Regions from separate parts of the Acidovorax sp. PRC11 genome, predicted to be linked through region 1. Evidence: riboswitches for the same ligand, from Rfam matches in the RefSeq annotation. Region 1 holds a riboswitch; the other holds the start of a gene.
The links. Region 1 has a riboswitch for cobalamin ahead of Q9R47_RS09555 (TonB-dependent receptor domain-containing protein). Riboswitches for the same ligand answer to the same signal wherever they lie in the genome.
Positions count from the first base shown of each region.

Region 2: it holds a riboswitch for cobalamin, as region 1 does, so the genes downstream of both, cobM (precorrin-4 C(11)-methyltransferase) here and Q9R47_RS09555 (TonB-dependent receptor domain-containing protein) in region 1, are expected to answer to the same signal.

Region 1 is NZ_JAUZUQ010000007.1:637-16,131, forward strand. Features, by position in the region: gene Q9R47_RS09535 (HD domain-containing phosphohydrolase) at 1-945, shown strand, start outside; gene Q9R47_RS09540 (EAL domain-containing protein) at 942-3,017, shown strand; gene Q9R47_RS09545 (cell division protein ZapA) at 3,311-3,802, opposite strand; gene Q9R47_RS09550 (DUF904 domain-containing protein) at 3,799-4,047, opposite strand; cobalamin riboswitch at 4,146-4,407, shown strand; gene Q9R47_RS09555 (TonB-dependent receptor domain-containing protein) at 4,491-6,359, shown strand; gene Q9R47_RS09560 (cobyrinate a,c-diamide synthase) at 6,356-7,792, shown strand; gene Q9R47_RS09565 (bifunctional adenosylcobinamide kinase/adenosylcobinamide-phosphate guanylyltransferase) at 7,789-8,424, shown strand; gene Q9R47_RS09570 (helical backbone metal receptor) at 8,556-9,449, shown strand; gene Q9R47_RS09575 (iron ABC transporter permease) at 9,446-10,483, shown strand; gene Q9R47_RS09580 (ABC transporter ATP-binding protein) at 10,480-11,277, shown strand; gene cobO (cob(I)yrinic acid a,c-diamide adenosyltransferase) at 11,328-11,897, shown strand; gene bluB (5,6-dimethylbenzimidazole synthase) at 11,902-12,759, shown strand; gene cbiB (adenosylcobinamide-phosphate synthase CbiB) at 12,752-13,768, shown strand; gene Q9R47_RS09600 (aminotransferase class I/II-fold pyridoxal phosphate-dependent enzyme) at 13,765-14,802, shown strand; gene Q9R47_RS09605 (HipA family kinase) at 14,912-15,495, shown strand, end outside.
Region 2 is NZ_JAUZUQ010000002.1:51,031-66,525, forward strand. Features, by position in the region: gene Q9R47_RS02325 (LysR family transcriptional regulator) at 1-397, shown strand, start outside; gene Q9R47_RS02330 (NAD(P)H-dependent oxidoreductase subunit E) at 452-847, opposite strand; gene cobJ (precorrin-3B C(17)-methyltransferase) at 844-1,848, opposite strand; gene Q9R47_RS02340 (energy-coupling factor ABC transporter permease) at 1,863-2,528, opposite strand; gene Q9R47_RS02345 (cobalamin biosynthesis protein) at 2,586-3,077, opposite strand; gene Q9R47_RS02350 (cobalamin biosynthesis central domain-containing protein) at 3,074-3,883, opposite strand; gene cobI (precorrin-2 C(20)-methyltransferase) at 3,880-4,782, opposite strand; gene cbiE (precorrin-6y C5,15-methyltransferase (decarboxylating) subunit CbiE) at 4,779-6,122, opposite strand; gene Q9R47_RS02365 (cobalt-precorrin-5B (C(1))-methyltransferase) at 6,135-7,286, opposite strand; gene Q9R47_RS02370 (precorrin-8X methylmutase) at 7,294-7,998, opposite strand; gene Q9R47_RS02375 (sirohydrochlorin chelatase) at 7,995-9,170, opposite strand; gene cobM (precorrin-4 C(11)-methyltransferase) at 9,167-10,057, opposite strand; cobalamin riboswitch at 10,159-10,433, opposite strand; gene Q9R47_RS02385 (peptidoglycan-binding protein) at 10,618-11,658, opposite strand; gene Q9R47_RS02390 (class I SAM-dependent methyltransferase) at 11,755-12,525, opposite strand; gene Q9R47_RS02395 (UbiA family prenyltransferase) at 12,726-14,189, shown strand; gene Q9R47_RS02400 (FAD-binding oxidoreductase) at 14,183-15,490, shown strand.

The DNA.
Region 1 (15,495 bases):
GAGCGCCTGGCGCTGCACGCCGAGCAGGACCCGGCGGAAGCCCGCCGCGCCACCGAGGTGCTGGTCCAGGGCTGCGTCAGCCAGCTCTCCGACCACAGCGAAACGGCCATCCGGCTGCTGTCCGAACGCGTCGGCACGCGCGCGGCCCTGCATTCGGTGAACGTGGCCGTGCTCTCGCTGCTGCTCGGCAAGACGCTGGGCATGCGCGGCGACGACCTCGGCGACCTGGGCATCGCCGCGCTGCTGCACGACCTCGGCAAGATCACGCTGCCGCCGCACGTCGCGCAGCCCGGCGCTCCCCTGGGCCCCGCGGACCAGGCGCTCTACGAGGCGCATGTGGGCGAATCCGTGGTGCTGGCGCAGCGCATGGGCCTGGGCCGGGCGGTGGTCTCCGCGATCGCACAGCACCACGAGCGGGCCGACGGCGGCGGTTTCCCGCTGGGGCTCAAAGGTTCCGAGCTCGGCCGCTCGGGCCAGGTGCTCGCGCTCGTCAACCATTACGACCGCCTGTGCAATCCCCTGCACGGCGTGCAGCCGCTCACGCCCCACGAGGCGCTGTCGGTGCTGTTCGCGCAGCACAAGTCGCGCTTCGACGCGAAGGTGCTGCAGTCCTTCATCCGGCTCATGGGGGTGTACCCCGCGGGCTCGATCGTCCAGCTCACCAACGAGCGCTATGCCATCGTCGTCGCGGTGGATTCGGGGCGGCCGCTGCGCCCGCGGGTGATCGTCCACGACCCCGCCGTGCCGCGCGACGATGCCCTGGTGCTGGACCTGGAGCAGGCGCGCGACCTCGGCATCCGGCGCAGCCTGCGGCCCGCGCAGCTGCCGCGCGACGCGCTCGACTACCTCTCGCCGCGCAAGCGCATCTGCTACTTCTTCGAGCGCGCCGTGGACGCCGCGGAAGCAGACATCGCGCGCGCCGCGGCGGACGGGGAGGCCGCGTGAACCGTTTCCCCGCCGACGCCGCATGGCGGTCCCTGTTCGAAGGACTGCCCGAAGCGATCTGGCTCGTGGACGCGCAATCGCTCGACGTCGTGCTCTGCAATCCGGCGGCCGTGGCGCTGGCCGGCCGGCCCGCGGAGGCGATGGAAGGCCAGCCCGTGTACGCCCTGGCGGCCACTCCCGAGGACGTCGCCTTCTGGATGCAGGACCTTCCCGCGCTGCGTGCCGGCATCCATTCGCATTCCAGCATGCTGCGCGGCGATGGACGGCTCGTGCCGGTGGATCGCCGCGTCGCGGCCATCGATGCCATCGGGCCCGATGGTGCAGGCACTCCGCTCCTCGTGCTCGGCATGGTGGACCGCAGCGAGCAGGCCGCCATCCAGGGCGAACTCGAGCGGCTGCTCTGCGAGCTGCGCGCCACGCTCGACTCGGCCGCGGACGGCATGCTGGTGTGCGACATGGCCGGCCGCGTCCGGGCCTTCAACCAGCGGCTGGCACTCCTGTGGAACCTGCCGGACGAGCTGCTGGTGGAGCGCGACGATGCCGCCCTCGAAACGCACATGGCGCGCCAGGTGGTCGATGCGGACGCCTACCGTGCGCGGCTGCTGGGCATCGCCCAATTCCCGGAAGAAGAGACCACCGACATCCTGCACCTGCGCAGCGGCACCGTCATTGAGCGGCGCTCCGTGCCGCAGATCAGCCACGGCCGGCCGATGGGCCGGGTGTACTCGTTCCGCGACCTGACGCTGCAGCACGCGGCGCAGAAGCGCATCGAGCAGCTGGCCTACAGCGACGTGCTGACGGGCCTGCCCAACCGCCTGCTGCTGTCGCGCTGCGTCGCCTCGGCGATCGAAGAGGCGGCCGTGTCGGGCGGGGGCTTCGCGATCCTGTTCATCGACCTGGACCGCTTCAAGATCATCAACGATTCGCTCGGGCATCTGTTCGGCGACCGGGTGCTGCAACTGGTGGCCCGGCGCCTGCAGGGCTGCCTGCGCCAGAGCGACATGCTGTGCCGGCTCGGCGGCGACGAGTTCGTCATCCACCTGCACGCCAGCGGGGCGGAGGTGGCCGAGAGCGTCGCGCGCCGCATCCTGGACGAGATGCGCCAGCCCTTCATGCTCGACGGCATGGGATTCTCCATCCAGTGCAGCATCGGCATCGCGCTGCATCCGCGCGACGGCGCCACGCTGGACGATCTCATCAAGCAGGCGGACACGGCGATGTACCGCGTCAAGGAGCGCGGCCGCGGCAGCTACGGCTTCTACCTGCCGCAGATGAATGCCGACCTGCTCTCGCGCATGCAGCTGGAGCATGCGATGCGCCAGGCGCTCGACCAGGGGCATTTCGCGGTGCACTACCAGCCGCAGGTCGAGATGGCGACGGGACGCATCGTCGGCGCCGAGGCCCTGCTGCGCTGGAACGATCCGGTGATGGGCACCGTCTCGCCCGGCGTGTTCATTCCGCTGGCCGAGGAGTCGGGCTACATCGTCACCCTCGGGGCCTGGGTGCTGGAGCAGGCGATCCGCGAGGCGGCCGAGTGGATGCGCGCCGGCACGCCGCTCATGGTGGCGGTGAATGTGTCGGCACTGGAGTTCCGCCAGCCGGGCTTCGTGGAGCGGCTCGTGTCGCTGCTGCGCAGCCACCGCCTGCCGGCCTCGCTGCTGGAGCTGGAGCTCACCGAGACCATCCTGCTGCAGGACGCGCGGGAGATGGAGCAGCGCCTCGCGGCGCTGGCGTCGCTCGGCGTGGGGCTGTCGATCGACGATTTCGGCACGGGCTATTCGAGCCTGGCCTACCTCAAGAAACTCGCGATCCACAAGCTGAAGATCGACCAGTCGTTCGTGCGCGGCCTGCCGGACGACGAGAGCGATCGCGCGATCATCGAGGCGATCGTGCACATCGGCCGGGCGCTGCGCATCCAGGTGGTGGCCGAGGGGGTCGAGACCCCGGAGCAGCGGCAGGCGCTGCAGGCCATGGAATGCCACTACTTCCAGGGCTTCCTGCTCGCGCCGGGGCTGCCGGCGGAGGCGTTCCGCGCGCTGGTCGCGCAGCCGCATCCGCCTGCCGTGCCGTAGCCCCGCGGGGCCGGAAATGAAAAAGCGCCGCGGGGTTCGGCCGCAGCGCTGGGGAAGAAGGTGCCTGCAGTAGCCACCGGACCCTCATCCTGAACCGGGGGTTCAGGGGGGCGAGGGCAGCCAGGCGTTGGGTTCATCTGACGCGAGATGATCACGCTCACCGGGCAATGTACCAAGCCCTTGCTCAGGGAGCATTGGTTCAAGGAAATATAAGGCCCGGCGGCACTGCAGACACCTCCATTGTAGGCACCTGGAGCGACCTTTGGAAGCGCAGGGATGCAGAAGGGGGCCGCTCAGGCGGGCCGGCCCTCCTGGCCGAGCGCCTGGTCGAGCCGCCGCAGCAGCGCCTCCAGGGCGTCGCCGCCCGCAGCGCCGATGGCGCCGTCGGACGGGTGGCCGGACGGGGGCGCTTCCGCCGCGGCTTCCGGGGCCGGGGGCGCCACCGCGGGTGCCGCGGCCTGCAGGGGGGCGTCCTGCAGGCTCTCCACGCTCCCCGCGGTTTCCGCGGTTTCCGGCGGGGAGACCTCGCTGCCGGGCTGCACCAGTGGATCGGCCGGCTGCGGCTGTGGCTGTGCGGCGCGCGCCTGGTGGTCGGCCAGTTCGAAGGCGAGATTCAGCGCCGCCAGCACGGCGATGCGCTCGCGTGCGCGCACCTTGCCGGCGTCGCGGATGCGGGTCATGGCCGCGTCCACGCGCTCGACGGCCTGCAGCAGCGTCTCCTGCTGCCCCTCGGGGCAGGCGAGCCGGTAGCCCTGCTGCATGATCTGCACTTCGATGTGGTTCATTCGGCGTCCTTCGGAGGATCGTTCGGGCCGGCGGGCGCGGCATCCGGCGCGGCGGGCAGCTTCTCGAGCAGCGCGTCCACGCGCGTGCGGGCGGTGTGCAGGCGCGAGCGGAGGGAGTCGCGTTCCTGCGTGAGCGAGACGACCTGGGCCGTGAGCAGGGCGTTGGCGCGCTGCAGTTCGGCATGGCGCGCGAGCAGCCGCTCCACGCGCTCCGTGATCTGGTCGAGGGGGGAAGGAGAAACCATCCGTCGATTGTAGGTGGCGATGCGTCCGCGCCACAGAGGCGAGGGCGTCCGAGCGCCGCTGGGCGGAGGGGCGAATGTGCATCGAAACGTGAACAGGCCCTAGAATCCGCAGGGTTGGTGCCTGCGGTGCTGGTTCACAGACCGCGGTTCAACGGGAAGCAGGGAGGTGCCGTCCGCCACGGGCGCGCCGAGCCTGCGCTGCCCCCGCAACGGTCCATGGAAGAAGTCGGCCGCCTTTCGGCTCGCCGGCCTTCTCGCCTCCTTCACGAAGCCACTGGGCGCCTTGAACAAGCGCCTGGGAAGGCGTCGGAGCGCGCCCCTCCATCAGCCCGGATACCGGCCAACACGGAGGCCGCACCCCGATGCTCACTGCCGGGGCGCGGCCGTGTCGCCCAATGCCGGCGGGGAGGCCGGCGCGGGCTCGCTTTCTGCCGATCGTTTCCATGCATTCTCCGACCCTCCGACTCCGCGGCGCCGCCGGCGCGCGCGCGACCCCGTCCCTGCGCGGCGCCCCCGCGGCGCTGGCCCTGCTGGCCGCAGCCCTGCTTCCCGCCCTGGCCGCCGCCCAGGCCGCGCCGCTGGGCGAAACCGTGGTCACCGCCAACCGCACGCCCCAGCCGCTCGCGGACCTCGTGGCCGACGTGTCCATCGTGGACCGCGAGACCATCGAGCGCAGCGGCGCCACCGGCCTGGCCGACGTGCTGGCCCGGGTGCCGGGCGTGGAAATCTCGCGCAACGGCGGGCCGGGCACCACCACCAGCCTGTACCTGCGCGGCGCCGAGCAGCGCTTCACCGCCGTCTACATCGACGGCGTGCGCATGGATTCGCAGACCACGGGCGGCGCGCCCTGGGAGGCGATCCCGCTCGGCCTCGTCGACCGCATCGAAGTGCTGCGCGGCCCCGCGGCCGCCGTCTACGGCTCGGACGCCGTCGGCGGGGTCATCCAGATCTTCACGCGCAAGGGCGAAGGCCCCGCGCAGCCCTACGTGGGCATCGGCGCCGGCAGCCACGGCACCTACAAGGCCGAGGCCGGCGTGGCCGGCTCGGCGGGCGAGGGCGGTGCCGTCGATTACGCGCTGGGCCTGGAGCGGGAGATCAGCGACGGCTTCAACGCCCGTCCGGTCGCCGGCCAGAACCCCGACAAGGACGGCCTGCGCCGCTCCGCCTTGAATGCGCGCGTGGGCCTGCAGATCGATCCGCGCCAGCGCATCGAGGGCACGCTGCTGGGCGCCGACAGCAACGCGGGCTACGACACCACGCCCCTGGGCAACGACGACCGCGCACTCCACCGCATGCATGCGCTGGGGCTGAACTGGCGCTCGCAATGGACCGAGCACTACACCACGCGCCTGTCGGTCACCGATTCTCGCGACCGCTACGAGACGCGTCCTTCGCCCTACGTCACCGACACGCGCCTGCGCGGCTACCTCTTCCAGAACGAATGGCGGCAGGGCGGGCACCTCGTCACCGCGGCGCTGGAGCGCCGCGAAGACCATCTGAGCAACGGCGAGATCGACGGCGACCGCTCGCAGGACGCGCTGGCGCTCGGCTACGGCTTCACCGCCGGCCCGCACGCGGTGCAGCTCAACGCCCGCCATGACTCCGACAGCGAGTTCGGCGGCCACAACACGGGCAGCGTCGCCTACGGCTACGCGATCACGCCGCAGTGGCGCGCCACGGCGTCGGCCGGCACCTCCTTCCGCGCACCCACGCTCTACCAGCGCTTCAGCCCCTACGGCGTCGCCTCGCTCCAACCCGAGGAGGGCCGCAACGTGGAACTGGGCCTGCGCTGGACGCAGGGCGCGAGCAGCGCCTCGGTGGTGGCCTACCGCAACCGCGTGAAGAACCTCATCGTGTTCGGCGCCGCCGGCCCCTGCCGGGACGAATACGGCTGCTACGCCAACGCGGGCCGCGCGCGCTACGAGGGCGTGACGCTCTCGGCACAGCACACCCTGGGCGCCGTGCAGCTGCGCGCATCCGTCGATCTGCAGAACCACCACGACGAAACCACCGGCCGCCAGCTGGCGCGCCGTGCCAAGCGGCATGCCACGCTGGGCGCCGACACGCGCATCGCCGGCTGGACGGTGGGCTCCGAAGTGCAGGCCGAGGGCCGGCGCTTCGACAACGCCGCCAACACCACCGTGCTGGGCGGCTACACGCTCGTGAACCTGTACGCCAGCACGCGCGTGGCGCAGGACACGACGCTGCTCGCGCGCGTGGACAACCTCGCCGACAAGACCTACCAGACCGCGCGCACCTACGCGCAGGCGGGCCGCACGTTCTACGTGGGCCTGAAGTGGGCTCCGCGTTGAGCAGGCCCGCGGACCCGGCCGGCACGATCCGCTGCCCGGCGATCGCCATCGCCGCGCCGTCCTCGGGGCAGGGCAAGACCACGGTCACGGCCGCGCTCGCGCGCCTGCACGCACGGCAGGGACGGCGCGTGCGCGTGTTCAAGTGCGGACCGGATTTCCTCGACCCCTGCTGGCTGGAGCGCGCGAGCGGCGCGCCCGTGCATGCCATCGATCTCTGGATGACCGGCGAGCAGGACGCGGCGGAGCGGCTGCATGCCGCCGCGCAGGAGGCCGACCTGGTGCTGATCGAGGGCGTGATGGGCCTCTTCGACGGCACGCCGAGCCTCGCCGATCTGGCGCAGCGCTTCGGCCTGCCGGTGCTGGCGGTGGTCGATGCCTCGGCCATGGCGGGCACCTTCGGGGCCCTGGCCTGGGGCCTGCGCCATTACCGGCCCGGCCTGCCCTGGGCGGGCGTGCTGGCCAACCGCGTGGGCAGCGCGCGCCACGCGGGCATGCTGCGCGACAGCCTGGCCGATCCGCAGGATTGGCTGGGTGCGCTCGCGCGCATCGCACCGCCGGACGGCGCCGATGCGCCCGTGCCCGCGCGGCAGCGGGCGGGGCTGCTGCCGGAGCGGCACCTGGGCCTGGTGGCCGCGCACGAGCTGGACGACGGACTCGCGCGCCTGGACCGGGCCGCCGACGCGCTCGCGCAGACGCCGCTCGGCCAGATGTCGCTCGACGACCTGCGCGAGCGCTTCGCGGTGCCGTTCGCCGCGCCCGCGCCGCGTGCGCCGGTGCCGCCGCTGCTGGCGGGCCGCACCGTGGCCGTGGCGGACGATGCCGCCTTCTGCTTCGTCTACCGCGCCAATCTCGACATGCTGCAGGCCCTCGGCGCGCGCGTGGTGCGGTTCTCGCCGCTCGGAGACGCCGCGCTGCCGCCGTGCGATGCCGTGTGGCTGCCGGGCGGGTACCCCGAGCTGCATGCGGACCGCCTCGCCGCCAACACCGGCATGCAGGCCAGCCTGCGGTCCCATGTGCAGGCCGGCCGGCCCGTATGGGCAGAATGCGGCGGCATGATGGCGCTCTTCGAATCGATCACACTGGCGGACGGCACGTGCAAGCCCCTCTGGGGCCTGCTGCCGGGCCGCGTCGCCATGCAGAAGCGCCTGGCCGCCCTGGGCCCGCAGCAGCTGGACCTGCAGGGCCATGTGCTGCGCGGCCATACCTTCCACTACTCGACCTGCGAGAGCAGCGCCCCCGTGCGCGCCCGCACCCGGCGCCCGCAGCCGGACGACCGCGGCGGCGTCATCGGCGAGGCGCTCTACCGCCACGGCAGCATCCTCGCGAGCTACTTCCATGCATGGTTCCCGTCGAGCCCGCATGCGGCGGCATCGCTGTTCGGCGCGGAGGGCGCGCTGCGCGTCGCGCCCGATCCGCAGGGGGCCACGGCATGAGCGACGGCACGGCGGCGGCGCTCTCCATCGCGCGCAGCGAGCTGATCCTGGGCGGCCAGAAAAGCGGCAAGTCCCGGCGCGCCGAAGCGCTGGCCCGTGCCTGGGTGGATGCCTCCCCCGCGCACCGCGCGGTGTTCGTCGCCACCGGCCAGGCCTGGGACGACGAGATGCGCGAGCGCATCGCGCGCCACCAGCGCGAGCGCGCGGTGCGCGTGCCCGGCATGCAGACGGTGGAGGCGCCGCGCGACGTGGCCGGTGCCCTGGCCCGGCACTCCGCGCCGCAGACGCTCGTGGTGGTCGATTGCCTCACGCTCTGGCTCACGCAGTGGCTGATGCCGCTGCCGGCGCCCGGCGAGGAGGCCGCGCAGGCCTGCGGTGCGCAACATGCCGAGGCCTTCGAACCCCAGTGCCGCGATTTCCTGCAGGCCGTGCGGCAGACGGCCGGGCCGGTCGTGATCGTGGGCAACGAGATCGGGCTGGGCGTCATTCCGCTGGGCCGCGAGGTGCGCGCCTTCGTGGATGCGCTGGGCGTGCTCAACCAGCGCACGGCCGAGGCCTGCGAGCGCGTCACGCTGGTGGCGGCGGGGCTGCCGCTCACGCTCAAGAAGGAAGCATGGCCATGGCGATCGTGAACGGCAATTCGGGTGCGGCCCGGGTCCTTTCGATGCTGCGCCAGGTCTGCTCCCGGCTGCTGCGGGCCCCCCTGTCCCGTACCGCCGGTTGCCTGGCAGCCGCTGCCGCGGCACTGCCTGCCGCCGTGTTCATGGCGCCGGGGGCAGCAACGGCACAGGCCGTGGCTCCGCCCGCGGCATCGTCCGCTTCCGCGGCATCCGCTGCACCGGCCGGGCCGATCACGATCGTCGATGCCCGTGGCCGCCGGCTCACGTTCGCGCGGCCGCCGCAGCGCATCGTGAGCCTGCTGCCTTCGCTCACCGAATCGGTGTGCGCGCTGCAGCAGTGCGCGCGGCTGGTGGGCGTGGACCGTTATTCCAACTGGCCCGACGCGGTGCGCCGCCTGCCGCAGATGGGCGGCGGCATCGATCCGAACATCGAGGCCGTCGTGGCGCAGCGGCCCGACGTGGTGCTGCTGGCCACCAGCTCGCGCGCGAGCGACCGGCTGGAGGCGCTGGGCATTCCCGTGGTGGCGCTGGAGCCCAAGACGCATGCCGGCGTGCGCGACGTGCTGCGCACGCTGGGCACGCTGCTGGCCGTGCCGCCGGAGCAGGGCGCCGAACGCGTCTGGCGCGAGATCGATGCCGGCGTGCAGGCGGCCGCCCAGTCGCTGCCGCCGAAGGCGCGCGGCGTGCGCGTGTACTTCGAGGTGAGCCGCGGGCCCTATGCGGCGGGCACGGTGTCCTTCATCGGCGAGACGCTCGCGCGCCTGGGGGCCCGCAACGTGGTGCCGCCCGAGCTGGGGCCGTTCCCGCGGCTCAACCCCGAATTCGTCGTGCGCGCCCAGCCCGACGTGCTCATGGTGGGCAACAGCAGCATGCAGGCCCTGGTGCCGTACCCCGGCTGGGAGAGCCTGCGCGCGGTGCGCGCCCAGCGCGTGTGCGTGTTCTCGCCGGCCGACGCCGACGTGGCCGTGCGGCCCGGCCCGCGCATGGCGGATGCGGCGCGCATCATGGCGCGCTGCCTCGCGGACAAGGCGCCATGAGCGGCGGCGCGGCAACGGCGTTCGCGGATTCCGGCGGTGCCCGCCGTGCGGCCTGGCTCGCGGCCGGACTGGTCGCCGCCAGCGCGCTGCTGCTCGCCCTGGGCTCCGGGGTCGGCAGCACGGGGATCGGCTTCGCTTGGGGGCCGGATGCCGATCCCGTCGCGCGCCAGATCCTCTGGGACATCCGCCTGCCGCGCACCATCGGCGCTTGGCTGGCGGGCGCGCTGCTCGGGCTGGCGGGCGCCGTGGCGCAGGGACTGTTCCGCAATCCGCTGGCGGACCCCTATCTGCTGGGCAGCGCCTCGGGCGCGGCCCTGGGCGGGGCGCTGGCGATGGCGTTCTTCGGCATGTCGCCCACCGCCGCGCAGTGGTTCGCGCGGCTGGGCGTGACGGGCATGGCCTTCATCGGCGCGGTGGCGGCGGTGCTGCTCACGCTCGGGCTCGCGCGCGGCGTGCAGCACACGCTGCGGCTGCTGCTGGCCGGCGTGATCGTGGGCGTGGTGCTGGGCGCGGCGCGCGATCTCGTGGAGCTCGCCTCGCCGGACATCCTGCAGGCCATGCAGGCCTTCACGCTGGGCAGCACCAGCTTCGTCGGCTGGATCGCCTGCGGCCTCATGGCCGCCGCCTGGGCCGTGAGCGCGGGCGCGTCCTGGGTGCTGGCGCGCGCGCTCGACGGGCTGGTGCTCGGCGAAGCCACCGCCGCCAGCCTCGGCCTGCCGCTCGTACCCATGCGCGCGGGGCTGGTGGCGGCGATGGGGCTCGCCACCGGCACGGCCGTCGCGCAGACCGGCCTGATCGCCTTCGTGGGCCTCGCCGCGCCGCACCTCGTGCGCTCGCTGGCGCCCTGCACGCACCAGCGCCACGTGGTGCTGTCGAGCCTGGCGGGCGCCGTGCTGCTGCTCGCGGCCGACATCCTCGCGCGCTGGATCATGGCGCCGCAGGAGCTGCCCGTGGGCGTGCTCACCGCCGTGCTCGGCGGCAGCTACCTGCTGTGGCTCATGCACCGGCGCACCCGGCTCGGGGGCGGGGCATGAGCGGCATCGCGCTCGCCACCACCGGCATGGCGGCATCGCTCGGCGGCGCGCCGATCCTGCACGGCGTCGATCTGCGCCTGCCCGCCGGCCGCTGGACCAGCATCGTCGGCCCGAACGGCGCGGGGAAATCCACGCTGCTAAAGGCCTTCGCGGGCCTCCTGCCGCGCGGCGCGGTGCGCGGCGGCATCGCCCTGTTCGGCCGGCCGCTGGAAGACTGGGGCAGCCGCGAGCGTGCCCGGCAGCTCGCCTGGCTCGGGCAGAACGAGACCGGTGCCGACGAACTGCCCGCCTACGACATCGCCATGCTCGGCCGCATGCCGCACCAGCCCTGGCTCGCGCCGCCCGGTCCCGCCGACCATGCCGCGGTGCGCGCCGCGCTGGAGGCCACGCAGGCCTGGGAATGGCGCCACCGGCCGCTGGCCCAGCTCTCGGGTGGCGAGCGTCAGCGCGTGCTGCTGGCCCGCGCGCTCGCCGTGCAGGCCCGCGTGCTGCTGATGGACGAGCCGCTGGCCCACCTCGATCCGCCCCACCAGACCGACTGGCTGCGCACGGTGCGCGGGCTGGTGCGCGAAGGAGTCACCGTGGTGAGCGTGCTGCACGAGGTCTCTTTCGCCCTGCAGGCCGATGCGCTGGTGGTGCTGGAGGCCGGCCGTGTGCTGCACCATGGCGATGCCGCCGATCCCGCCACGCACGCGGCGGTGGAATCGGTGTTCGGCCACCGCATCCGGGTGCGCGAGGTCGACGGCCTGCGCGTGGCCCTGCCGTGCGTGGAGGCGACGCCGCCGCCCGGGTGATCCGGCGTCGCGCCGCCTTCCTTCCCGAACCCATTCCAACGTACTCCGCCATGCAGATCGAAAACCCACCCACCGAGCGCCGCTCGGACAAACCCGCCGGCGAGCGCCGGGGCCTCGTGCTGGTGCACACCGGCGACGGCAAGGGCAAGAGCACGGCGGCCTTCGGCCTCGCGCTGCGCGCGCACGGGCGCGGCAAGCCGGTGAAGATCTTCCAGTTCATGAAGGTGCCCAGCGCACGCTTCGGCGAGCACCGCGTCTTCGAACAGCTCGGCATTCCCATCGAAGGCCTGGGCGACGGCTTCAGCTGGAAGAGCCGCGACCTGGAGCACTCGGCCGAGCTGGCGCGCGCCGGCTGGGAGCGCGCCCGCGCGGCGATCCTCGGCGGGGAGCATTTCCTGGTGCTGCTGGACGAGGTGACCTATCCGCTCATCTACGGCTGGCTGCCGCTCGCGGACGTGCTGCAGACGCTGCGCGACCGACCGCGCGAGGTGCATGTGGTGCTCACCGGCCGCCGCTGCCCGCAGGAGGTGATCGACCTCGCCGATACCGTGACCGAGATGGGTTTGGTCAAGCACGCGTTCCAGGCCGGGGTGCCGGCGCAGCGCGGCATCGAGGACTGAGCGCATGGCGACGAGGTCCGGGGCGCCCGCCATGCCTTGCGCGGCACCGTATCCGGCAGCCGAACGCGAGGCCGTCTACCGCGTGATCCGCGAGCGGCGCGACATGCGGCATTTCGCTGGGGGGCACGTCGAGCCGGCGGTGCTCGAGCGCCTGCTGCGCGCCGCCCACCAGGGGCCCAGCGTGGGCTTCATGCAGCCGTGGCGCTTCATCCGCGTGTCCGACCCGGCGCTGCGCCGCCGGCTGCACGCCTGCGTGGAGGCCGAGCGCCTGCGCACGGCGGAAGTGATGGGCGATGGCACCGCGCAGCAGGCCGATGGGCCGGCGGTGCAGGGCGCGGGGCGGCAGGCGGAATTCCTGCGGCTCAAGCTCGAAGGCCTTCTCGACGCGGCGGAACTGATCGCCGTCGCGCTCGCAGACGGACGCGAGGCGCATGTGTTCGGCCGCCGCACGATGCCGCACATGGACGTGGCCTCCGCGGGTTGCGCCATCGAGAACCTCTGGCTGGCGGCGCGTGCCGAGGGCCTGGGCATGGGATGGGTGTCGATATTCGATCCCGCCGACGTCGCGCGGCTGCTCGGCCTGCCGCCCGGTGCTGAGCCGCTGGCGCTGCTGTGCCTCGGCCCCGTGCACGATTTCTATCCCGAACCCATGCTGGCGCGGGAGCGCTGGGCGCGCCGCGCGCCGCTCGCCTCGGTGGTGTTCGAAGGCGCCTGGGGCCGGCCCGCGCCATGGCTCTCCGCCGAAGGCGCGGGGCAGGGAGCGCCTGCGGCCTGCGGTGTTGAAAGCGCCGATGGGGACGGCCGGCGAGCGGGCCCGGTCCACCCTGAAGCCGGGCCGGGAGGAGAGCGCTCCGATGGCTGACGGCGCTGCGCTGCTGCTGCAGGCGGCCGGGGCCGCGCTGCCCGCGGGCCTGGCCCTGGGGCTCGCACTGGCCATCGACCGCTGGTGGGGCGAGCCGCCCGTGGCCGTGCACCCCGTGGTCTGGATGGGCCGCGCGCTCCAGTGGTGCGGGGAGCGCATCGCACCCGGGCAGCCGGGCCCGGCCGATGCGCGCGCCTTCGCGCTCGGCGCGGCGGCCTGGCTGGCGCTGGCGTCGCTCACGGCGGCCATCGCCTGGGGGCTGCAGCGCTCCACCGGGCCCCTGCCGTGGTGGCTCGCCGCGCCCGTGCTCGCCGTGCTGCTGAAGCCGATGCTCGCCTGGCGCATGCTGCACGACGAGGTGGTGGCGGTGGAAGCCGCGCTCTCGCAGTCGCTGCCGGCCGGGCGCGAACGCCTCGCGCGCCTCGTGAGCCGCGACGTACAGGCGCTGGAGGCCGTGCAGGTGCGCGAATCCGCCATCGAATCGCTCGCGGAAAACCTCAACGACTCCGTCGTGGCGCCGCTGTTCTGGTTCGCCGTGGCGGGGCTGCCCGGCGCGGCGGTCTACCGCCTCGCCAACACCGCCGACGCCATGTGGGGCTACCCCGGCATGCGCGGCGGCCGCTACTGGCAGTGGGCCGGCAAATGGGCCGCCCGGGCGGACGACGTGCTCTCGTGGGTGCCGGCGCGCATCACCGCGGCGCTGCTGGTGCTGTGCGCACCGGGCACCTCCGGCGCGCGCTGGGCCGCCGTGGCACGGCAGGCGCGCCGCACGCCCTCGCCCAACAGCGGCTGGCCCATGGCCGCGATGGCGCTGGCGCTCGATGTGCGGCTCGCCAAGCCCGGCGTCTACACGCTGCACGGCAGCGGCCGGCCGGCCACCCCGCCCGATACGCGCCGCGCGGCGGTGCTCGCGGGGCGGGCCGTGTGCTGGTGCGTGCCGCTGGCGCTGTCGGCGCTGTGGTTGCGGGCGCTGCTGCAGGCGGGCATGGCCACGGGGTGGGGCGCATGACGGGCTCCCCGCATGGCGGGCCCGACGCGCTGGGCGTGCCGCTGCACGATTTCTCGACCAATGCCAACGCCTGCGGCCCGTGCCCGATCGCCCTCGCGGCGGTGCGCGCGGCCGATGCCTCCCGCTACCCGGACCCGGACTACACCGCGCTGCGCGAGGCGCTGGGCGCCTGGCATGGCGTGGCGCCCGACTGCATCGTGCCGGCCGCGAGCGCCAGCGAATTCATCCACCGCATCACCGCCTGGGCCGTGCGGCAGCGCGCGGCCGGCGTGGTGCTGCCGGCGCACGCATATGGCGACTATGCGCAGGCGGCCGCGGCCTGGGGCCTGCCGGTGTTGCCGGTGCTGCCGGCATCGGCCGTGTTCCCTGAGGCGCCACCCCCCTGGGTGCTGCACTGGGCCTGCGAGCCTTCGAGCCCGCTCGGCACGTCCGACCCGGCGCTGGAGACGTGGCGCGCGGAAGAGGCCTCCGGCAGTGGCGCGGACCGTGCCCTGCGCGTCGTCGACTGCGCCTATGCACCGCTGCGCCTGGCGCCGGCGGGCGCGGGACGGCACGGGCCTGCGCTGCCGGTGAACGCCTGGCAGCTCTGGACGCCGAACAAGGCCCTCGGCCTCACGGGCGTGCGCGGCGCCTATGCGATCGCGCCGGAGCATGCGCGGCCGGCGGACATCGCCGCACTGCGGTCGCTGGCGCCTTCCTGGCCCGTCGGGGCGCACGGGGTGGCGATGCTGGCGGCCTGGGTCGATCCGGCCGTGCAGGACTGGCTCGCCGGGTCGCTGGCGACGCTGCGCGGATGGAAGGCACACCTGCGGGAGGCGTGCGAGGCCATGGCCTGGGCGGTGCATCCGGGGAGCCAGGCCAACTACCTGGTCGCGCGTCCGCCCGTGGCCCACCTGGCGCAGCGCCTGCGGGATCTGCGGGCGCAGGGCATCAAGCTGCGCGACTGCGCGTCCTTCGGCTTGCCCGGCCGCGTGCGCCTGGGCGTGCTGCCGCCGGCCTCGGTGGCGGCCCTGCAAAGTGCCTGGAAAGCCTGAGAGCATCGTGTTCCGCCGGCGCCTGCGGGATGCAAGGTGCGCCACGGGTCGCTACCATGCCGCCTTGCCGCATCCTGCGGACCCTGTTCCCTTTCTACGGAGCCCTGCCGTGCGATCCATCACCGTGAGCCGCTACGTGACGCCGCTGCGCGAAGGCGGCTCGATGCCAGCCGTCGTCGAAGGCGATGACCTGGGCGTCTACGTCCTCAAGTTCCGCGGCGCCGGGCAGGGCGTGCGCGCCCTGCTGGCCGAGATCATCGCCGGCGGCATCGCGCGGGCGCTGGACCTGCCCGTGCCCGAAATCGTCCTCGCGCACCTCGATCCCGCGCTTGCGCAGACCGAGCCCGATCCCGAGATCCAGGACCTGGTCCGCGCGAGCGCCGGCCTCAACGTGGCGCTCGACTACCTCTCGGGCGCCGTCAACTTCGACCCCGCGGTGGACCGCGTCACGCCCGATTTCGCGTCGCGCCTCGTGTGGTTCGACGCACTGGTGGGCAACGTGGACCGCACCGCGCGCAACACCAACCTGCTGATGTGGCACCGCAACCCCTGGCTCATCGACCACGGGGCCGCGCTCACCTTCCATCACGCCTGGGGAGGCGCCGTCGCCCAGCCCGCCAAACCCTTCGCTCCGATCGCCGACCACGTGCTGCTGCCGCAGGCCACGCTGCTCGCCGAGGTGGACGCGGGCCT
Region 2 (15,495 bases), on a different contig from region 1:
GGTGGCGCTGCCTTCCGCGCACCCGCTGGCCCGGCGCCGGCTGCTGCGGCTGGCCGACCTGGCGGATGAGCCCATCTTCTGGTTCGAACGCGCCCGGCAGCCCGCGTTCTACGACCACTGCGAGCAGGTGTTCGCACGGCATCGCTTCGCGCCCACGCGGCTGCGCGAGCCGGCGGACCACCATGTGCTGCTGGCCGGCGTGGCGGCCGGGCGCGGCATGGCGCTGCTGGCCGGCTCCTTCGCGGGGCTGCGGCGCGCGGGCGTGGCCTACCGCCGGCTGGCCGAAGGCGATGCGCTGGCGCTCGGCATCGGTCTGGCCGTGCCGCCGGAACAGCCGGCCCTGCGCGCGTTGCTGGCCCGGGCCTGCGGCGTGCCGCGGGCACCGCAGGCGAATTAAGGCGATGCTGAATAAGTCTCTGCGCTGCGCGCGAGGGGCTTGGTCAGCGTTGCCTTAACCGCCCGTGGGCCCCTGGTGGAACACCAGGTCTTCCACCGGCTGCCCGCCCACCAGATGCTGCTCGATGATGCGGTCCATGTTGGCCGGCGTGACGTCGTAGTACCAGGTGCCGTCGGGCTGCACGCACATCACCGGGCCGCCCTTGCAGGCGGCGAAGCAGCCCACGCGGCTGCGCTTCACGCGCAGGTCGCCGTCGTTCAAGCCGGCCGCCTTGAACTTCTCGCCCAGGCTGTCGAACAGCGCCTGGGCCTGGCCCTCCTGCGCGCAGCGCGGGCCGGTGCAGATGAGGATGTGGCGGCGGTAGCTGCCGATCTTGGGCTTGACGACGACGCGCACGCCTTCGGCGGGCGTGGCGGTTGCGGCGGTGTTCTCTGGCGTGTCGGTGCTCATGCCTCTTCCTCGGTCGTTGCGGCCTCGGCGACGGCGAGCGGTTGTGCCAGCGTGTCGCGGATGTAGTCGGCCGGCAGGCGGTGGCGAAGGGCCAGCGCTTCGATGCTTTCGCCAGCGGCGTGGTCGAGCTGCAGGTTCTCCAGCCAGCCATTGAGGCCCGTGGAGAGCGAACGGCCGGGACGTTCGCCTTCGCGCGTGGCGCCGCCGCCTTCCACGTCGTACTTGTTGGCGTAGCCGCGCGGCGTGACCATGAGGCCGTGCTGCACGATGGTGTTGCTGTTGCCGATGAGCACGGTGCTCAGCATGCCGATGTCGGCATCGCACATGGTGGCCAGGGTGGCCAACTCGATGCGTTCGCGGCGGCGGTAGGCGCTCTTGACGATGGCCACGGGCGTGTCGGGGCTGCGGTGGCGCAGGAACAGGCGCTGCGCTTCCTCGATCTGGCGCGTGCGGCGGCCGCTCTTGGGGTTGTAGAGCGCGACGACGAAGTCGGCCATGGCGGCGGCGTCGAGCCGGCGCGCGATGGTGGGCCAGGGCGTGAGCAGGTCAGAGAGGGAGATGGCGCAGAAGTCGTGCGTGAGCGGCGCGCCCACGCGGGCCGCGCAGCTGTTGAGCGCGGAGGCGCCGGGCACGATCTCGACCTCGATGCCGCCGGGCTCGACCACGCCGTTCTCGTCGAAGGCGGGCGGTGTCCAGCCGGCCTGGAACAGCACCTCGAAGGTGGGGCCGGCCATGCCGTAGACGCCCGCATCGCCCGAGGAGATGAGCGCGACCTTCTTGCCCTCGCGGGCGCGGGCCAGCGATTCGATGGCGCGGTCCAGCTCCTCGGTCATGGACTTGCGGATGATCTCCTTGCCCTCGATGAGATCGGCCACGAGCTTGATGTAGGTGACGTAGCCGATGATGGTGTCGGCCTCGGCGATGGCGGCGCGGGCGCGCGCGGTCATGTGGTCGGTGCTGCCGGGGCCGATGCCCACGAGCATGATCTTTCCTGCGGACATGTGCGTGCGTCCCTTCAGGCTGCGGCGGCCGGCGATGCGGGCGCGGCGATGCGCTGCAGCGTGCGCTCGTCGATGCAGGCGGCGAGCCAGCGGCGGCCGCGCAGGCGGGCAGCGGCCACCGTGATGCCGATGGTGAGCAGCGGCTCCACCGCCACGAGGCTCAGGTACGACGCGGCGAACAGCGCCCAGTCGGCCACCGGGGCCGCGTCGCTGCTGATGGAGAGCCAGAAGCCGACCATGAGCGTGACGCCCGCGTAGTACACGGCATCGAGCTTGAGCACGTTGGCCACGCTGATGCGCTGCATGCGCTGGCCCAGGCCGTGGTGCACGGCCACCAGCGGCACGGCCAGGCTCAGGAAGTTGATGGCGAGGTGCGCCAGATCCTGCGGCTCGAAGACGAGGGCCTGCGCGAGCAGCCCCAGCCCGAAGCCGAACAGCGTGGGGATGAAGCCGAACAGCAGGTAGATCGGCATGGCGCCCACGAAGTGCAGCTCGGACGGCCCCACGGGCATGTGCCAGACCTGCATCAGCACGCTGAAGAAGAAGGCGGCCAGCAGCGTGCGCAGCCAGGCCGTGGGGCTTTTCAGCAGGGGCAGCGCGTGCGCGCCCAGCAGCGCCGTGGCGGCGACGGAGGCATAGGCGATCTTGTCCTGCGAGAGGATGCCGATTTCGATATGCATGGTGGACCTTTCAGTGAGTTGCGGGAGGAATCCGGCTCAGGGCGCTTGCGCGGTGCCTCAGCCGGCGTGATCGGAAATGCCCTGCGGGGCCTGCGGCATGCGTGCGATGGAGACCGTGGCATTGCGACCGTCGGGCCCGCGCAGGCGGTGCTTTTCGACGAGCAGCGCCGAGGCATCGGCAGCACCCGCGGCCAGCAGCGCGGCGGCTTCGCTGACCGAGGGCGTGCCCATGTAGCGCAGCACGGTCTCGGACGGGTTGGGCACGGGCACGGCCGCGAGCCGCGCGGCGGCATACCAGCGCAGCGGCCAGCCGTGGCGCGCGGCCAGCGAGAGGAAGGCGGCTTCGTCCCGCTTGGCCTCGATGCTGGCGGCCACGGCCACCTGGGCAATCTCAGCGCCGGCCTGGGCGAGCGCTTCACGCAGGCAGGCATCGACCGTGGCCTCGGGCGTGCCGCGGTCGCAGCCCAGGCCGATGGCGAGGCGGACGCCGGAGCCCGTGGCCGCGTCCGGAGACGCAGCCGCGGCGTCGATGGTGGCAGCGGAGATCACGCGATGGCCTTGTCCGCGTCCTGTGGCGGGCGGTACACCACCAGACGCTCGTGCCACGCGGCCCAGCGCTCGGGTGCGACCTCGTCGTGCGTGATCCACAGCACGGCCTTGAAGCGTTCAGGATCCACGCCGCTCCAGTCGCCGAGGCAGGTGATGTTGGCGGGCAGCGGCGTGGGCCGGTTCCACCAATTCGGACTGCCGGCCTCCTGCACCACAGCGATGGGCTCGCCGTTGACCACATGGGCCGAGACGCGCGTGATGTTGATCTTGGGCGCCTCCACGCGCCAGCCCAGGTGGCGGCCGAGGATATCGACGGGAATGGTCTTGCCCACGTCGGACGCGGTGGTGAGCACGGGCGTGGCGCCGATCAGCGCGGCGATGCGCTCGCTCCATTCGTTGGCGCCGCCCACGTGGCCCGAGAGCACGGGGATGACGAACTGGCCGGCATCGTCCACCACCGTGACGCCGGGATCTTCGTCCTTCGACTTGAGCACCGGCGCGATCAGGCGCACCACGGCGCCGAGCGAGACGAAGAAGACCAGCTGGTCGTACTGCGCGAAGAGGGGCGCGATCTCGTCGCGCAGCGCGCCTTCGTAGGCGCGCACGGTGTTGGGCAGGCCTTCGAAGGCCGCTGCGAACTTGGCGGCGGCGCAGACATGCGCCTGGGGCACGTCGCGCGCCAATTGCGCGGCCTGGGCGGCGCCGTGGCGGGTGATGGCGACGAGGCACACGCGCACCTCGCTGGCGGGCTGCGCAGGGGCGGAGAGCACCACGTCGGGCGCGGCGGGAGTGGTGGCGGTCGTCATTCGGCAAGCTCCGGTTCTTCGGATGTCGAGATGCCCGCATCAGCGGCAGCGGGCGAGGATTTCTTCAGGCAGCCCTTGATGCGCTCGCCGCGGATGCGGTGCGGGTTCTTCACCACCATGAGCGAGAGATAGCTGACCTTGGTGCCGCGCAGCGCGGGCAGGTCAGGGCCTGCCACGCAGCGCTCGTCGGGTGCGCCCACGCGCTCGATGAACTGCGTGTGCGGCAGAAGCTCGCGCCGCTCCAGCCAGTCGATGAGGTCGTCCATGAGCGGCTTCACCTTCATGAGCACCAGGGTGTCGAAGTCGGGCAGCAGGCGGTCCACCGCGCTCACGCCGTAGGCGGCGGGCACGATGGCGATGGTGTCGTCCTGCTCGGCCAGCGGCATGCCGCGCGTGGCGCAGGCGGCCGTGAAGGCGTTCACTCCGGCGATCACGGGCGCTTCGATGCGCGCGTCCAGCGCCCGCACGGTGCGCGCCAGGTGGCCGAAGGTGGCGTAGGTGCTGGCGTCGCCTTCCACGAGGAAGAGCACGTCCCGCCCGGCCTGCAGCCAGGGCAGCACGGTGTCCGCCGCGCGCATCCAGGCCCGGGCGAGCTTGTCGCCGTCGTGCGTCATGGGAAAGAGCAGCGTCTGGTGCGTGGCGGGCGGCGTGAGGCCGGCGCGCTGCACGATGTCGAAGGCGTAGCTGGGCGTCTTGGTGCTGCGCGCAGGGTAGGTCCACACGGCATCGCTGCGCTGCAGCTGCGCCCAGGCGGCGCGGGTGATGAGGCCGGGGTCGCCGGGGCCGAGGGAGACGCCGATCAGGCGGCCCAGGGGTCCTTGCGTGGACGGCGTGTGCTTATCCTGCGGCTGCGGCCGCGGCCGCGGCGCGATCGTGATGGTGGCGGGTTCGGCGGTCATGCGCCCTCCTCCACGGCCGGCGCCGCAGCCCCGGCGCTGGCGGCCTGCGCGCAGACGATCCACACCGGGTTCTCGGCGGCCATGCGGTGCATGTGCAGGATGGGCTTGCTGCGCGCGGCCTGCAGCTGCAGCACGTCCCAGGCGGCACCGGCGGCCTGCAGCGCCTGGGTGGCGGCGGCGAGGTTCTCCAGCGTGACGAAGTTCATCACCAGCCAGCCGCCGGGGCGCAGGCGCTTGAGGCACAGCGCGATCAGCTCGGCCAGCTCCCCGCCCGAGCCGCCGATGAAGACGGCGTCCGGGTCGGGCCAGGCATCGAGCCCCTCGGGCGCCTTGCCGTGCACCAGCGTGTGGTTGGAGACGCCGAAATCGCGCACATTGCGGCGCGCGATCTCCACGTCGCCCTCGTTCTTCTCCATCGCCCAGACGTGGCCCTGCGGGCACAGGCGCGCGGCCTCCAGCCCCACGGAGCCGCTGCCCGCGCCGATGTCCCACACGCGGCTCGCGGCGCGCAGCTGCATGCGGGCCAGCGAGACGGCGCGCACTTCCTGCTTGGTGATCAGGCCCTTGTCCGGCTGGCGCTGGTGGTAGGCCGCATCGGGCAGGCCGAAGCGCACCGCGTCGGGCCGCTGGCGCGTGCGCACCAGCAGCACCACGTTGGGGTCGGCAAACTGCTGCGCGGCGGCCTGGGCCGGCGCCATGTCGGCCCACACGCGCTCGTCGGGCGTGCAGAGGCGCTCGGCCACGCTGATCTGGAAGTCGTCGCCCAGCCCTTCGGCCACCAGCAGGCGGGCGATGCGCGCGGGCGTGTTGTCGGGGCTGGTGAGCACGGCCAGGCGGTCGTGCTGGCGCACGGCCTGGGCCAGCGCGTACAGGCCGTGCGCGGGCGCGGCGCCCACGGTCCACTCGCCGGCATCCTTGGCATGCACGGAGACGATGCGCGCGTCCTGCCATGCCAGGCCCAGGCGGGCGCAGGCCAGTTGGAGCGTGGAGACGTTGGGCATCACCTCCAGCGCCTGGATGCACAGGCGCGAGGCCAGGTAGCTGGCGATGCCGTGGCAGAGCGGATCGCCCGTGGCCAGCACCACGCAGGCCTGCTCGGCGGCGCGGGCCTCGGCGATCCAGCCGGGCACGGACGAGAGGCAGCCGGTCAGGTCGCGCCGCACGGCCTGCGGGGCGATGTCGTCCTCCAGCAGCGCCAGCGTGCGCGTGCCGCCGATCACCAGGTCGGCGCGGCGCAGCAGCGCGAGCGCAGTGGCGCTCAGGCTGGCGGCGCCGTCGTCCAGCACGCCGATCACGCGGCAGGGCTGGGGGTCTTTCTCGAGCAGGTTGGTGGTCGTCATCGTGAGGTGCCGTCAGGCGTTGGCGGCCGGCCCGGAGGCGGCCTCGGTGATCTTGCTGCCGTCGAAATCGCAGACCAGCACGGTGAGGTGGAAGCGGTCGCCGTAGCGGTCGGGCGCCGTCAGCGTCTGCACCACGGCCTGCGCGAGGGCATGGTGGAAGGGCTCGCCCAGGCCCAGGGCCTGCATGCGTTCGGCGCCGAAGCGCGCGGTTTCGGCAGCGGCGATCTCGGCGCAGACCTCGGGCGGTGCGCCCACGCGGGCGGCCAGACCGGCCAGCAATCCGGTATCGACCTCGGCGCGGTTGGCGTGGGTGATGGTCTCGCCCTGGGCGATCTTCGTGAGCTTGCCCACCATGCCGCCGATCACCACTTCGCGCAGGCCCTGCGCCACGGCTTCGTCGAGCGCATAGCGCAGGAAGTCGCCCATCTGCACGAAGCAGGCGGCGGGCAGCCCGGGCCGCTCCTTCATGGCGAACTGTTCGGTGCGCCCGCCGGTGGTGAGCACCACCACGCCGTGGCCCAGCGTGGCGGCCACCTGCACGCCCTGCACCACGCTCGCGCGGTAGGCAGAGGTGGAATAGGGCTTGACGATGCCGGTGGTGCCGAGGATGGAGATGCCGCCCAGGATGCCGAGGCGCGCGTTCAGCGTCTTCTTGGCCATCTCCACGCCCTGGGGCACGGAGATGGTCACTTCCAGCCCCGCATGCTCCAGCAGCGGGCCGCCCACGGCGCGCACGTTGTCTTCGATGTTGCGGCGGGGCACGGGGTTGATGGCCGGGCCGCCCACTTCCAGGCCCAGGCCGGCCATGGTGACCGTGCCCACGCCGAAGCCCCCGCAGAGCACGACCTCGCCCGCGCGTCCGGGCAGCACGCGCACGTCGGCGGTGAGGTGGGCCTTGTCGGTGCAGTCGGGGTCGTCGCCCGCGTCCTTGATGACCATGGCATGCGCGGCTTGAGCGCTTTGCGCGCCATCGCCGGACGCACCATCGCACCTTCCGTCGTTCACCGCGAAGCGCACCACGTCGCCGTTGGGCAGCACGCAGTCCACCGCCTCGGGCACGGCGCCTTCGACCAGGCCCAGCACGGCGGCGCGCGCGGCCGCGGCGGAGCAGGCCCCGGTGGTGAAGCCGGTGCGCGTGCCGCGGCGGACGGTTTTCTCCATCATGGCGGGTTCAGCCTCCGGCAGCGCCTGGTTGTTGCTGCTGCTGTTGCTTCTGCCGCGCCTCGGCCAGCGCCAGCAGCGCGTGCAAAGCGGCCACCACCAGGGTGGAGCCGCCCTTGCGGCCGCGGATGACGATCCAGGGCACCTCGGCCACATCGGCCATCAGGTCCTTGGATTCGGCGGCGGACACGAAGCCCACCGGCATGCCGACCACGAGGGCCGGGCGCACGCCCTCTTCGCGGATCAGGCGCACGAGTTCGATGAGCGCGGTGGGCGCATTGCCGATGCCGACCACGGCGCCTTGCAGCAGCCCCAGCCGGTGCGCCTTGCGCATGGCCTGCACGGCGCGGGTGGTGTCCTCGGCCTGGGCCTGGGCGATCACGTCGGCGTCGCTGATGAACTGGTGCGCGCGCATGCCGAAGTGCGCCAGGCGCGGCTGCGAGAGGCCCGAGCAGATCATCTCCACGTCGGCCACCACGGGCGCGCCGCCGCGCAGCAGGGCGGCGACGCCGGCTTCCACCGCATCGGGGTGGAAGTCGGTCAGGCCGTTGAATTCGAAGTCGGCGTTGGCGTGGATCATGCGGCGCACGATGGGCCACTGCTGCGCCGTGTAGGGGTGCGGGCCGGCCTCGGCGTCGATGATGGCGAAGCTGTCGTGCTCGATGGCCTGGCCGGCGCGCGTGAGCTGTTCGGTGACGGTGTTGACCGTGCTCATGCGGCGGCTCCGGCCGGCTGGGGGACGGCATGGGCGGGGTGGTGATCGTGGCCATGCGCGTGCCCATGGGCATGTCCGTGTTCATGCCCGTGGTCGCCGTGCCCATGCGCGTGATCATGTCCGTGGCCGTGCGCATGTTCATCCGCGTGCGCGTGTTCGGCGGCTGCCTCGGCGGGGGCCGCGGGCGCATGGGCATGGGTGTGCTCGTGGCTGTGGCCGTGTCCCAGCTCGTGGGCGATCTCGCGGTACTTGCAGCCGTCGCACGGCAGGCGGCTGTCGGGCAGGCCGGCCTGCAGGTCGGCCACGCGCTGCTCCAGCAATTCGAAGATCTCGCGCTCCATGCCGAAGTGGGCCGACTGCGCGAAGCGCACCTGGGGGTACTGCACGCGCAGGTGCTCCACCTGCCGGGCGATGCGCTGCATCAGCGTGCCGGTGTAGAGGTAGTACGGCAGCACCACGATCTGCTTCATGCCCAGCAGCGCCTGGCGCTGCACCACGCGCTCCAGCCGCGGCCAGGTGATGCCGGTGAAGGCGATCTCGACCAGTTCGTGGTGGCTGTCTTCCTGCAGCCAGCGCGCCATCTTGGCGACGTCGCCGTTGGCCTGGCGGTCGGACGAGCCCCGGCCCAGCAGCACCACGCCGGTGGTGGTGGGGTCGGGCATGTCGAGCTTCTGCATGCAGCGGCGCAGCTGGCGCTGCAGGATCGCCAGGATGGGCTCGCAGGCCGTGAGGTGCGGGCCGTAGAGGAATTCGACGCCCGGGCAGTGCGCGCGCGCATGCTCGATGGCTTCAGGGATCTCCATCTTCACATGGCCGGCCGCGTTCAGGATGAGCGGCAGCACCAGCACGCGGGAGCTGCCCTTGGCGGCCAGCAGCAGGCCGTCGTGCAGGCCGGGCGGCGCGAATTCGATGAAGCAGACCTCGATGCGCCAGCCGGGCTGGCGCTCGCGCCACTGGCGCACGAAGGCGTGGATCTCGTCGTTGCCCTCGGGCTCGCGCGAGCCGTGGCCGACCAGCAGCACGGTGGTGCCGGCCTGCGCGGGCACCGCGACGGCGCCGACGCCGATGCGGACGGCAGCGGCCGGAGCGAGTCCCGCGCCGTCGCCGTGGTCATGGCCGTGGCCGTGTTCGTGGGAGTGCCCATGGGCATGCGGAGCGTGCAGGTGCGTCATCGTGGGGTGTCCTGTGGGATGTCCGTCAGGGGACTGGAGGCTTCCGCGCCCTGCGGCGCATCGCTCGCGCGGCGGAAGCGGTGGGTGAAGCCCGGGTCGTAGAGCTTGGATTTGGCGAGCTGCTGCCACTGGCGGGCCCCCAGCGTGGGGCTGGCGATGATCATGGCCTGGCTCACCACCTGGGCCTCGCGGCAGCGCTCGCGCACGTCGGCCACGGTGCAGCGCACGATGCGCTCCTCGCCGGGCCAGGAGGCCTTGTGCACCACCAGCAGCGGCGCGTCGTCGGGCCAGCCGGCTTCGCGCAGGCCGGCCTGCACCTTGTGCAGCAGCGTGATCGACAGGAAGATGCAGAGCGTGCAGCGGTGGCGCGCGAGTTCGGCGAGCGATTCGCCCGGCGGCATCGGCGTGCGGCCTTCCACGCGGGTGAAGATCACGCTCTGGGTCACCTCGGGCAGCGTGAAACTCTCCACCGCCGCCGCGGCCGAGGCCATGGCCGACGACACGCCCGGCACCACGCGCACCGGCACGCCCGCCGCGTCGAGCGGCTGCACCAGCTCGACCAGCGCGCCGTAGAGGGCCGGATCGCCCGTCTGCAGGCGCACCACGGTGCGGTGCTTCTGGGCCTGCAGCACGAGCCACGCGGCCATCTGGTCGAGCGTCATGGACTTGCTGTCGGCGATCGAGCAGCCGGGCGGCGCCCAGCGCGTGGCGGCCTCGTCCACGAGCGAGCCCGCGAACAGGATGGCGCCCGCGCGCTCGATGAGCGAGCGGCCCTTGACGGTGATGAGTTCCGGATCGCCGGGACCGGCCCCGACGAACCATACGGTGCCGGGCCCCGTGGCGGCGGTCTCGCAGGCCCCGGAGGACTGCGCCGAAGAATCTGGCATGGGAATGCAACGAACGAAAATGCGCCCGCCCAGCGGCGAACGCGCCCGCACCCTGCCTCCCCGCAGGGTCCGTGAAATGGAACGCGCACGCCGCGGCGCAGCGCGCGCACTCCCCTGTCGGCCGGTATCCGGGCTGGCGTTGCGGCAGGCATGCCGGGTTCCCCGGGCCCTTCCCGGAGGCCGCGAGGGCTTGTCCAGTGGGCATCGTTCCAGGGGCCGAAGGCGCGCGGCTCATGCACGTGCGCCTTCCATCGCTGACCGTTGCGGGGGCAGCCCAGGCCGGGGCGGATGTCCGTGGCGGACTGGCCCTTCCTGGTTCCCGTTTAACTGCGCGGCCGGAAGCGGCCGCGCGAGCACCAACGGGCGGGAGTATAGGGGCCTCGGCGGCCGCAGGCACGGTGCCGGGAGGATTCAGGAGGTTTCAGAACGATTCGGTCGGCCGCGGCGGTCGACACGGGGTGCGCTGCAGCGCGCTCTGGCACACGATCGCGCCCTTCGCGGGGAGCCGACGGCCACGCTCCGCAGGAAAAAAAACAGGGACCTCGCGGTCCCTGCCGTGCTCAGCGCGAAAGCGCGTCCGTCGTGGCGGCATCCAGCCGCCCCGTCACCGGCAGGCCCTTGTCCTTCTGGAACGCCCGCAGGCCGTTCGACGTCTTCGGGCCCATGCCGCCGTCCGGCGTGCCCACGTCGTAGCCCAGCGCATTCAGACGCGCCTGGGCTTCACGCACCGACATCGACGCGCCGGCCTTCGTCTGCGACGGGGCTGCGCCACCGTCCACGCCCAGGCGGCCACCACCGCCCAGACCCTGGCCCTGCACCTTCTGCGCCTTGTAGCTGCGCAGCGCCACCACCATCTGGTTGTACGCGTCCATGAACGCCGCCGTCAGCACCTTGCCCTGCGAGGTGTTCTGGTAGCCGCCCAGGTTGCCCCCGGCCGAGCCGCCGAACAGGCTGCCGAAGCCCGCGAAGTCGCTCTTGGACGCGCTGCCTTCCGACACCGACACCTGCACGCCCGAGCGGTTGTCCACCAGCGTCAGCATCGCGCTCGCCTCGCGCGTCTTCAGCGAGCCGCCCAGCGCGCCGATCGCCCGGCCGCTGCCGCCGCCGATGAGCGCACCCAGCGCGCCGCCGATGCCGCCCGCGTCGCTGTTGGAGAAGATGATCTCCGGCGACATGCCGTAGTCCGAGGCCACCATCTGGCCCTGCCCGAAGTTGCTGCCGCCGCGCATTTCGCCCGACTGCATGAGGGCGCGCTCGCGGTTCATCGCGCCCATGCCCGCCATGCTGCGCTCGACCACCACGAAGCAGTTCGACTGCTGCACCAGCAGCCGCAGCAGGTTCGACGTGGGCGGCAGGCGGTACTCATTGCGCAGGATCGTGTACCAGCCCGCATCCTGGTTCTCCACCAGCGACACCGTACCCAGCGGCGAGGAGCAGCGCTCCAATTGCGTGTTCGCATTCGCCGACGACTCGCCGGCCGCCGCGCCCGTCGCCACCGTCTTGGACTCCGCGCTGCCCATGCGCATGTTCGTGGTCTCGCAACCCGACAGCAGCGCCGCGGCGCAGGCCACCGCCAGCAGGGTGAAGGTCTTCTGGAACATGGGAGAAATTCCTTTCGGGATAAACACAGGGGAATAAAAGGGCCGCGCCCGGCAGCGCTCGGCAGTGCGGCGCAGCCGTCGCGCGGCGGCGCCGAATCATAGCGCCGGGGTCTGCCCACGCCCAGACGGCGGGGGCAGGCGCCCCACCCGGTAGATCCAGACCGGGTGGCCGTCCACGGGCCGCAGCACGGCCTCGGGCGCGGCCTCCGGCACCTCAAAGGCGAGGCTGACCAGCCAGGCGTCCGCGGCCATCTCGGCGCGGGCCTTGGCCGCCGCGCGCGCCATGCTCTCCGGCCGCTGGAACACGTAGACCATCCGGTAGCCGCCCCAGGGCGCGCGCCAGATGTCGCCGCGGCGCACCCGCGCCCACGGGCAGCGCAGCGCGCACAGGCAGCGCAGCGGCCAGCTCCATTCCAGCCCCTCCAGGCGCGCGGCGGGATAGACGCGGCGCAGCGCACGCAGGCCGTGGCCCAGGCCGCAGCCCGCGTCGAGCACGGCGGCGCCGGGCTCCAGGGGTGCGGCATCCGGCAGGCCGTCGAGCGCGCGCTGCGGGGTGGGGAACAGCGGCGCGTCGCGCCAGGCGTTGAGCGGATAGACCAGCAGCAGCACGCCCAGGGGCGCGAGCCAGGCCCAGGCGGGCACCTGCGCGGCACCGGCCGCCAGGAAGGACAGGGGAAAGCCGGCCGCGATGAAGCCCTGCCGCCAGCGGGTGGAACCCCAGAGGCTGGCGAGCACGCCGACGGCGCAGCCCGCGAGCCAGGCGCCCCACCAGGGCATGCCGGCCGCACCGCGCAGCAGCGCGAAGGCCAGCCATGCGGCCGCCCAGGCCAGCAGGGCGGGAAGGGGCCAGGGCAGCGGTATCTGCATGGAAGCGTCTCGTCGTCGAACGGAGGAAGGAAGACGCGGAACGGCCCGCGTAACGCGCAGTGTAGAGAGAGAGCCGCGGCAGGCGGACAGCCCCTGCACCTGCCCCTCCTACAATCCGCTGTTCCTTTTTCCACACCCGTTGCCACCCCGGAAGCCTTCCGCTCCGGGTTTTCCGAACTTTCGTACCGCCAAGGGCTTTCGTGCGTCCGTCTTCCCATCCATCGCCCTGCGCCGACGCCCTGCCCCTGGTGGTGGACCTCGACGGCACGCTGCTGCTCACCGACATGCTGCACGAGAGCTCCCTGCAGCTGGTGCGCGACGCGCCCTGGAAGGCGCTGGCGCTGCCCGTGTGGCTGGCAGGCGGCAAGGCGGCCCTCAAGCGCCGCATCGCGCAGCAGGTGGAGGTTCCGGTCGCCCATCTGCCCTACAACCAGCCGCTCGTCGCCTGGCTGCGCGAGCAGCGCGCCACGGGGCGGCGCGTCGTGCTGTGCACGGCCTCCGACCAGGCGCTGGCCGATGCGATCGCCGCCCACCTGGGCTGTTTCGACGCGGTGATGGCGAGCGACGGCGCCACCAACCTCGCCGGCCCGGCGAAAGCCGATGCGCTGGTGCGGGCCTTCGGCGAGCGCGGCTTCGACTACGCGGGCAATTCGCGCGCCGACCTGCCCGTCTGGCGTGCCGCGCGCGCGGCCATCGTGGTGAATGCCCCGGCATCCGTCGCGCGCCGCGCCGAAGCGCAGGGCAACGTGCAGCGCAGCTTCCCTGCGGCCGCGGCCGGCGTCACCGCATGGCGCAAGGCACTGCGCCTGCACCAGTGGATGAAGAACCTGCTGCTGTTCGTGCCGCTCATGGCGGCGCACCGCCTGGGCGACGGCGCGGCGTGGACGCAACTGCTGATGGCTTTCGTGGCGTTCGGGCTGTGCGCCTCCTCCGTCTATCTCGCGAACGACCTGCTGGATCTGGAGAGCGACCGCCAGCATCCGCGCAAGCGGCTGCGGCCGTTCGCCGCCGGCACGCTGCCGGCGTGGCAGGGCGTGGCGCTGGTGCCCGTGCTGGCGGGCGCGAGCCTCGCGCTGGCCTGGGCCACCGCCCCGGCCTTCCTCGCATGGCTGCTGGTCTATTTCGCGACCACCTGGGCCTACTCGCTGGCGCTCAAGCGCTGGGTGCTGGTGGACTGCGTGGCGCTCGCCGTGCTCTACACGCTGCGCCTGGTGGCGGGCGCGGCGGCCATCGCGCAGCCGCTGTCGTTCTGGCTGATCGCCTGCTCGGGCTTCCTGTTCCTGTCGCTGGCCTTCGTGAAGCGCTATGCGGAACTGCTCGTGCAGCAGGCCGCGGGCAAGACGCAGGCCCACGGACGCGGCTACCTCACCTCGGATGCGCCGATGGTGCAGAGCCTGGGCGTGGCGGCCGGCTATACCTCCGTGGTGGTGCTCGCCCTCTACCTCAACAGCGACACCGTGATGACCATGTACCGCGCGCCCGACCTGGTCTGGGCCACCGTGCCGGTGCTGGCCTTCTGGGTGAGCTGGATGTGGCTGCGCGCGGCACGCGGCCAGATGCACGACGATCCGCTCGTGTTCGCCTGCAAGGACCGCGCCAGCCTCGCGGCAGGCGCGGTGTTCGTGCTGGCGCTGGCCGTGGCGGCCCTGGGGTTGCCGTGGTAGCGGTGCATTCCTGGGGGCGGCTGCAGGCGGCGGAGCACACGCTGCATGCGCTCGCGGACCATCCCCCTACCCGCCTGCCGCTGGCGGAGGGGCAGCACGGCCTGGCCCACGGCATGGGGCGCAGCTACGGCGACGTCTGCCTGAACCCCGGCGGCGCGCTCTGGGCCACGCGCGGTCTCGACCGCTTCATCGCCTGGAACGAATCCACGGGAGAACTCACCTGCGAGGCCGGCGTGCTGCTGCGCGACATCCAGCGCACGTTCGTGCCGCGCGGATGGATGCTGCCCGTGACGCCCGGCACGCAGTTCGCCACCGTCGGCGGCGCGATCGCCAACGACGTGCACGGCAAGAACCACCATGTGCACGGCAGCTTCGGCGACCACGTGGCCGCGCTGCAGCTGCTGCGCACCGACGGCCTGCGCATGCACTGCGGGCCCGGTCTGCGGCCCGACTGGTTCGCCGCCACCGTCGGCGGGCTGGGCCTGACGGGCGTCGTCACGCAGGCCACGCTGCGGCTGCGGCGCGTGGCCGGCCCGTGGCTCGACACCGAAACCCTGCCCTACGCGAGCCTGCGGGAATTCTTCGAGCTCTCGGACGCATCGGAAGCCGATTGGGAATACACCGTCTCGTGGATCGACTGCCTCTCGGGCGCCGATGCGCGCGGCATCTTCATGCGCGGCAACCACGTGCCCGGCCCGGTGGCGTCGCCGCCGCGCACGCCCGGCGGCGGCAAGCGCACCGTGCCGTTCGCACCGCCGTTCTCGCTGGTCAACCGCCTCAGCCTGCGGCCGTTCAACACGGCCTACTACCACCTGCACGCGCAGCGCGCGGGCCGGCGCCTGCAGCACTACGAGCCGTTCTTCTATCCGCTGGACAACCTGCTGGAGTGGAACCGCATCTACGGCCGCCGCGGCTTCCACCAGTACCAGTGCGCCGTGCCCCGCGAGGGCGGCGAAGGCGCGGTGGCCGCACTGCTCGGCGAGATCTCCGCGTCGGGCCAGGGATCGTTCCTCGGGGTGCTCAAGACCTTCGGGCAGCGCACGCCGCCGGGCCTGCTGAGTTTCCCGATGCCCGGCGTGACCCTGGCGCTCGATTTCCCGAACCTGGGCGAGTCCACGCTGCGCCTCTTCGAGCGGCTCGACACCGTGGTGGCGGCGGCCGGCGGCCGGCTGTATCCCGCGAAGGACGCCCGCATGCCGCGCGCGCTGTTCGAATCGGGCTACCCGCGCCTGCCGGAATTCCTGCCCTACCGCGATCCCCGCATCCGCTCCGCGATGTCGCTGCGGCTGTTCGGCGACTGACGCGC